Regions from separate parts of the Paenibacillus sp. J31P316 genome, predicted to be linked through region 2. Evidence: riboswitches for the same ligand, from Rfam matches in the RefSeq annotation. Region 2 holds a riboswitch; the other holds the start of a gene.

Region 1 (3,418 bases), on a different contig from region 2:
AAGAAGGTTATACTCATAAGCCACTCCTCCGACTGAGTAAGAAATTCAGTGTTGTCGGCTTTTTATTACACATTCAATCTGTTTCGAATCATTCTGATTTGACCTCTATGATTGATCTCGTCTTCAAAAACGTGAAACCACATAAAATAATGATTCGCTTGCTTGTTCCACCAGAATTCCTCTTCAATATACAACCAATCATCATTCACGGATTTAAAAAGCTCCAGCGTTCTATTTCTTACCTGCTCTAATTGATTGAGATAAAATGCTAAATCATTCCCCTTGATCTTATCTCGTCCTTCATCTCCTAAATCAAGTGCAGGGCCCCAAATTGAAATTTCTTCTTCATTCAAAGATCGTTTTTCAAATGTCGAGACTTGATAGGCGTATTCAACAGCAGCGAAATGTAACAATAACGCTCCAATTGAATTGCTTTGCGAATCCAGCAGAAAATCAAGTTGATTTTGATTTAGTCCCTTTACAGCATCTAACGTCGTGAATCTAGCGTAGTTCATCATGGACACTAACCGACTGATTTGAAGCGTGTAGCCGGGAATATCGGTTATACGAAGCAGGTTCTCCATATTTATCACGGATTGTTCCTCCAATTATCGTGTAAAGTTCTATTCAATTCTTGCATTTTATTTCACCGTCTATCACACGCTTTATTTTCTTCTTTTGAAAATTGAAATAATCTCCTTAGATTCTCCTTGATACTTACTTGTATCAAAAGATGATATAAGCTCCCAACCTTCAGCTCCATATTGGTTTAACATCGCTTCGAATTCATTCGGATCTAATTTGCCTCCTAGAAAGCCGCCAATCTTGAATTTAATGGTTTTGTATTCCCATTGTTCCATATCCATCATCCCTTCCGTTGATTTCTATAAGTTTACTATTCACTCCGCTTTCCTTAATTCCCTTTTTCTTCTAATCCAATTTCTCCAAGGCATAAGAAAAGCCGCGAAGATTCGCGACTAGAAAAAACAATATGGTTATTACATTTATGGCTGGCAGAAATTGCTCATATTCTTATTATTTTCTTTGAATAAAGAATCGAAAATGTATTAAATACCATATGTAATACAAGCGAAAACAAAATGGATTGTGTCATTTCTGTCATGGCTCCCAACAAGATTCCACCTATAAACGCAAAAATCATAAATCGAATACTTTCGGCAGATAAGCTGTAGTATTGCAAATGACAAATTGCAAACAGAAATGCAGTAATGATAACCGGCAATGTGACTGGCAGATACAAAACATCCATGAATGTAGTAGAGACTATATAAGGACTTAGGTTTGGTAAAAGTATTCCCCTAAATATTATTTCTTCGACCACAGGAAATGTAAGCACAAAATTAATCAAGTTGTACTTCCCGATTGGATTATAGCCGGAGTAACGTGCAGCGATCATGTTAATTAGAATAAGGACAGCAACTATGGGAATTGCATGATCATATTCAAGCGGCATCTTAAAAATATAGTTTGTATGAAATAAGGGAAGGACTGCACTTACAATAAGGGCCCAATATAAAACAGTATAGTTGCTCATGCGTCCGTAGAGAAATATTTTAGTGGCTGCTTCTACAAGCTTGTAAGAGAATGTTAAGAGCAGCGATAGGCAAAGAAAGATCATGGATAGCTCTCCTAAATAGTTCTATTCATAAAATCCCCAATAATTTCCTATCACTCTTGTCAAATCAACCGTTTGTTCATATAATAGGATGGGATTTTCTTCACTTCACCGTTCTTAATAAGTGAATTCACGGTGTTGTTATTCGATCATCTAGCTGGTATTTTACCCCATTTCCAGCAAATTGGCACTGTCTATCTTTATAAAAAACGCCCGCGAACACGCAGCCTCGATGGCTGGCTCCCCTAACGCGTTATCGCCACAGGCCGCGGCCTGAACAAGACTTGACATCCAGCCTACTTTTATCGGATAATGGTGAAAATTTAATATGTAATTTCTTATCAAGAGCAGGTGGAGGGACAAGCCCGATGATACCCGGCAACCGACAGACCTTTGTCAACCAAAGGCATGCACGGTGCTAATTCTTGCGGAACGCTTTACGAAGCGAATCTGGGAGATAAGAGCGAGGATCGATGACATTAAATCCTATGACCTTCTCTGCTTCCAGAGAGGGTCTTTTTTGTTTTCCAAAATGAATGTACCTTGCGTACGGGAGGAACCATGATGCCGAACCAAATACCTGACTTTTCGATCCTGGCTGATTCCATCGAGTATCAACCGGAACCGCTGTCCCAACTGATTTCATTCCTCAATTTGAGGAATTCGGTCATTGAATTATCGTTAGCCTACTTGCAGCAATGCAAAATTACCCATATCGAGTGTTTTCGATTCGACAGCGAGCTTACGGAAAAGCTGCGGCCCGGCCGCGGTAACGATGATTGCTGCGGTCTGCTTGCGATCACCACGAATTCAGGAGCAAGGGGAATTGGGGAATTCGCTATCCCTTGCAAAAGCCTGAACGGCGATTTGGTGATGTGGGCCGCCCCTTTTCAGCGGATGAAAGGTCAAACCTTACTTGAGAGCCTCGACTACGTTCAGAATAAACAAGACACGTGGGGGCCAGCAAGATCCGAACTCCTTGCGTCAGCGCTTAAGGAGCTAATCGGCAATCGCGAACGTACAGCAGCTAACGACGGGGATCGCAAATACCTTAGAGACCGATCCTTCTTGCTCCGACATACGCAATCTTACGTTTCCTTCTAAATGGAACCCTCTGCAACCGTGAGCGGCATGCCGAGCTGCCTGCCCTGCTCGTTCGCAGCACCTTAGCCAGTAGCAGAGCCAAAAAGCCATCGTTAAAGTGCAACGATGGCTTTCTTTCGTATTCGTATTCGTATTCTTCTCTTCCCTATAGCTTCAAATTAGAAGAATAAACTACTTCCAAGCCATGTCGGCCCGTTCCAGCAGCCGCTTCAGCGCGCGGACAGCCGTCACGACGCGCTTTGGATTACTGGCATGCGGCATGTAGTTGTGCAGATGCGGCTCCACGGATAGAAACCCATCGTACTCTCGCTCTCGGAGCTCCGTCAGGAGCTGATCCAATTGTCCTTCGCCCTCGCCGGCCGGGACGAATTGTCTTGGCTCTGACGTGGCATCCTTCACATGGACGTACGACGTATACGCCTGCAGTTTTGGATAGGCCTCCGTCATCGGCTTAACGCCGTTGATGACGAAATTTCCGGGATCGAGTGCAAGCCGCAGCGAATCCGACGCGCAATGCTGCAGGATATCCAAGCAGCGGTCATCCTTCGCACCGTAAAGGTGATCGTCGTTCTCCAAAATGAGAATAACGTTGTTCCGCTCGGCGATCTCCGCTAATTGCTTCATGCGGCTCAACACTTCGTCCCTGCAATCATCCAGGCTGCTATTCTCCGGCAAATA
Region 2 (3,418 bases):
TCTGCACGGCCGGGTACGTCATCAGCGATTCCACGCCGCCGAGGCTTTCGGCGAACGCGATCAGCTTAATATGACGCAGGATTGGCTCCACGTAAGCCGCGTTCTTCAAGCGGAACGAAAAAATGCCGGTGTTGCCGGAGGATTGGCGGCTTTGCACCTCATGGCCGGGATGATGAGGAAGAGCCGGGTAATACACCTCTTCCACGGCATCATGCGCAAGCAGCCAGTTGGCGACTGTGGTCGCATTGGATTGGTGGCGCTCCATGCGCAGGGCCAGCGTCTTCATGCCGCGCATCAGCAGCCAGGAATCCTGCGGTCCCAGCACGGCGCCGAGCGAATTGTGCAGGAAAGCCATCTGCTCGGAGAGCTCCTTGCCCTTCGTTACGATCAAGCCGGCAAGCACGTCGTTGTGGCCGCCGAGGTATTTGGTCGCGCTGTGCACGATAATGTCCGCGCCAAGCTCGATCGGACGCTGGAAGAACGGCGTCAGCAGCGTATTGTCCACGATGGACAGCAAGCCTTTGGATTTGGCCCACCCGCAGACGCGCTCCAAATCCGTGATCATCATCAGCGGGTTCGTCGGCGTTTCAATGAGAATCGCTTTCGTTGCCGGCGTACAGAGCGTGTTCAGCGCATCGATGTCGTTCGTGTCCACGTAGGACGCCGTCACGCCGAAGCGGCTCATGATCCGCTCCAGGAGGCGGTATGTACCGCCATACAGGTCCAGCGACACGAGAAGATGATCGCCTTGCCCGAACAGGGAGAATACGGTCGTCAGCGCAGCCATGCCGCTGCTGCAAGCAAAGCCGGCGTCACCGGACTCCAGCGCCGCTGCTGCTTCCTCCAGCACCTGGCGAGTCGGGCTCTTGGTACGGGCGTAATCGAATCCCGTGCTTTCGCCAAGGCGCGGATGGCGGAATGCGGTCGATTGATAAACGGGGAAACTGACGGCTCCGGTGACGGGCTCTTTAATGGATCCAATTTGCGCTAAACGGCTTTCGATTTTCATGTGCTGAAGTCTCCCTCTCCTATTAAAATGGCAATTGCCGGCATAGCTTCAATCTTAAATGCCTGCTCCCAGGTCATACGGGGTTTGCTGGTACACGTAGTAGTTCAACCAGTTCGAGAATAACAGGTTCGCATGCGCGCGCCAAGTGGATCTCGGCTGTCTCGACGGATCGTCGTTCGGATAATAGTTCTTCGGAATAGCGATGTCCATGCCTTTGGCCACATCGCGGTCGTATTCCGCTTTCAGCGAAGACGGATCGTATTCGGAATGGCCCGTCACGAAAATTTGCCGTCCGTTGCGGCTAGCGGCGATGTATACGCCCGCATCCGGCGACGAGGACAGAATGTCCAGATCGTTCACCGCTTCGACGTCTTCGCGGCGGACTTCCGTATGGCGCGACTGCGGCACGAAGAACTGCTCGTCGAAGCCTCTCATCAGGGGCACTTCGCGCTTATCGACCTCATGCGGGAAGACGCCGAACATTTTGTCGGCCAGGTCGTACTTCGGAATGCCGTAGTGATGGTACAGGCCGGCCTGCGCGCCCCAACAGATATGGAACGTCGAAGTCACTTTGCGGGCGGACCAGTCCATGATGTCCTTCAGCTCTTCCCAATAGTTCACTTCCTCGAAATCAAGCGTCTCTACGGGTGCGCCAGTGATGATCATACCGTCGTAGTATTCGTGCTTGATGTCGTCGAACGTTTTATAGAAGGACTCCAAATGCTGCGCGGACGTGTTCTTGGACAGATGCGTCTTCGGATGAAGCAGCACGACTTCCACTTGCAGCGGCGTGTTGCCGATCAGTCTCAGCAGTTGAGTCTCGGTCACTTCTTTGGTCGGCATTAAATTGAGAATCGCGATCCGCAGCGGGCGGATGTCTTGATGATAGGCGACGCTTTCGTCCATGACGAAGATGTTCTCTTCGGTGAGAATGTCTTTGGCAGGCAATTGATCAGGTACTTTAATCGGCATGTCTACTCACTCCAGTCTTGTCTGTTTTTCGAATATAAGAAATGGTCAGTTATCGCGATGCATTTCTTATATTTCTAAGGGAAGAAACTTACCGCGCCGCATCAGGACGGCGACAGCCGCTTCTTCTTGTGAGGAGCGCAATGAAAAGAGCCCCACTCTGGCAGAGAGGGGCATAACTGTATCGTTCATGCGCCTCTCATCTCTCAGAAACTTAACGTTTCCGCAAGAATTAGCACCGTGCGTCTTCACGCCGGTTGCCGGGCTTCATCGGGCTAGTCCCTCCGCCTGCTCTTGATAAGAAAGCTTGCTTATTTGGTTGTAAATCAGGTTATGGGAATACTTTAAATCATTCCTCCGTTCCCGTCAAGACGCCCCTGCTCCAAGGGTCTAAAATCGCGTCACCGCGGGCTCTCGGGCGCATATGCTATACCACGCGGACACCCGCTGCTTTTGTGCTTGTATGGAAAGTCATTGTGGGAGTATACTAGACAAGGATTATGCATACTAACGCATTTATTTGAACTTATAAAGGGGTGTTTACGACTATGGAAGGCGACCCGAGGCCTGCGGACAACCGCATGGACCATGCGTGTATCCGCATTGGAAATGCGTGTTTCCGCATCGATTACCGGTATGTTGGAACGTCAGTTTGTCCGCCTGCGCTTACCCGACCTTATTCGTACGCCCGCCCCGCGATTACGCGGCCATTCGGCGAATAAGTCCCGATGAGCGTATTCGCACATGCTTCCTTCCTCATGCCGGCATCCGGGAAATACAGCTAGGCAAGAGAGGAGGAGCGCGGATGAAAATCCGTCACGTGACGCAAGGCATTTTCAAAACGATCGAGGACATCTCCACGGCAACCGTTCCGCCTGCCGAAGGCTTTTATTGGATTGATGCGGACGTCGATGATCTGAACATCTTGCAGCCGTTATTCTCGCTTCACGAGCTGGCAGTCGAAGACTGTCTGAGCGAAGAAGAGCAGCGGCCGAAGATCGAAATTCACGAAGGCCATTATTTTCTCGTCATAAACAGCATTCGATTCGATGATGAAGAAATTTTCCTGCGTGCCCTGAACATTTTTCTGGGACGCCATTATATCATTACCGTTACGAAACAGAAGATCAACGAGCTGCGTACGCTGAAGCCCATCCTGCTTCAGGAGCAGGTCAGCAGGCCGGATCACTTCCTCTACCACTTGGTCGATATCGTCGTGGACAATTACTTCCTCGTCGGCGACCGGATCGAGGTGCGCATCGAGAGCCTCGAGGAAGCGATTCTCATGCATACGAAGAAATCGCATCTGAACGAGATCATCGGTCTGCGAAGCGAAATTCTGTGGCTGAAGAAAGTGCTCGGGCCGCAGAAGGAATTGATCGCGACGCTTAATAAGAAGGACTTGAAGCTGATCGACGATCAACTCCAGAAGTACTTCAG

The links. A riboswitch is a leader RNA that binds a small molecule or an ion and turns the genes downstream of it on or off. The one in region 2 is predicted to bind S-adenosylmethionine.
Region 1: it holds a riboswitch for S-adenosylmethionine, as region 2 does, so the genes downstream of both, AC0YNU_RS28780 (hypothetical protein) here and metA (homoserine O-acetyltransferase MetA) in region 2, are expected to answer to the same signal.

What each region holds. Positions count from the first base shown of each region.
Region 1 covers NZ_JBWDNI010000018.1:98,418-101,835, forward strand. Annotated here, with positions in the region: gene AC0YNU_RS28760 (histidine phosphatase family protein) at 1-17, opposite strand, end outside; gene AC0YNU_RS28765 (DinB family protein) at 66-584, opposite strand; gene AC0YNU_RS28770 (DUF4177 domain-containing protein) at 666-860, opposite strand; gene AC0YNU_RS28775 (lysostaphin resistance A-like protein) at 1,025-1,639, opposite strand; SAM riboswitch class I at 1,972-2,100, shown strand; gene AC0YNU_RS28780 (hypothetical protein) at 2,198-2,740, shown strand; gene AC0YNU_RS28785 (sugar phosphate isomerase/epimerase family protein) at 2,912-3,418, opposite strand, start outside.
Region 2 covers NZ_JBWDNI010000009.1:8,216-11,633, reverse strand. Annotated here, with positions in the region: gene AC0YNU_RS22305 (PLP-dependent transferase) at 1-1,009, opposite strand, end outside; gene metA (homoserine O-acetyltransferase MetA) at 1,064-1,981, opposite strand; SAM riboswitch class I at 2,175-2,282, opposite strand; gene corA (magnesium/cobalt transporter CorA) at 2,784-3,418, shown strand, end outside.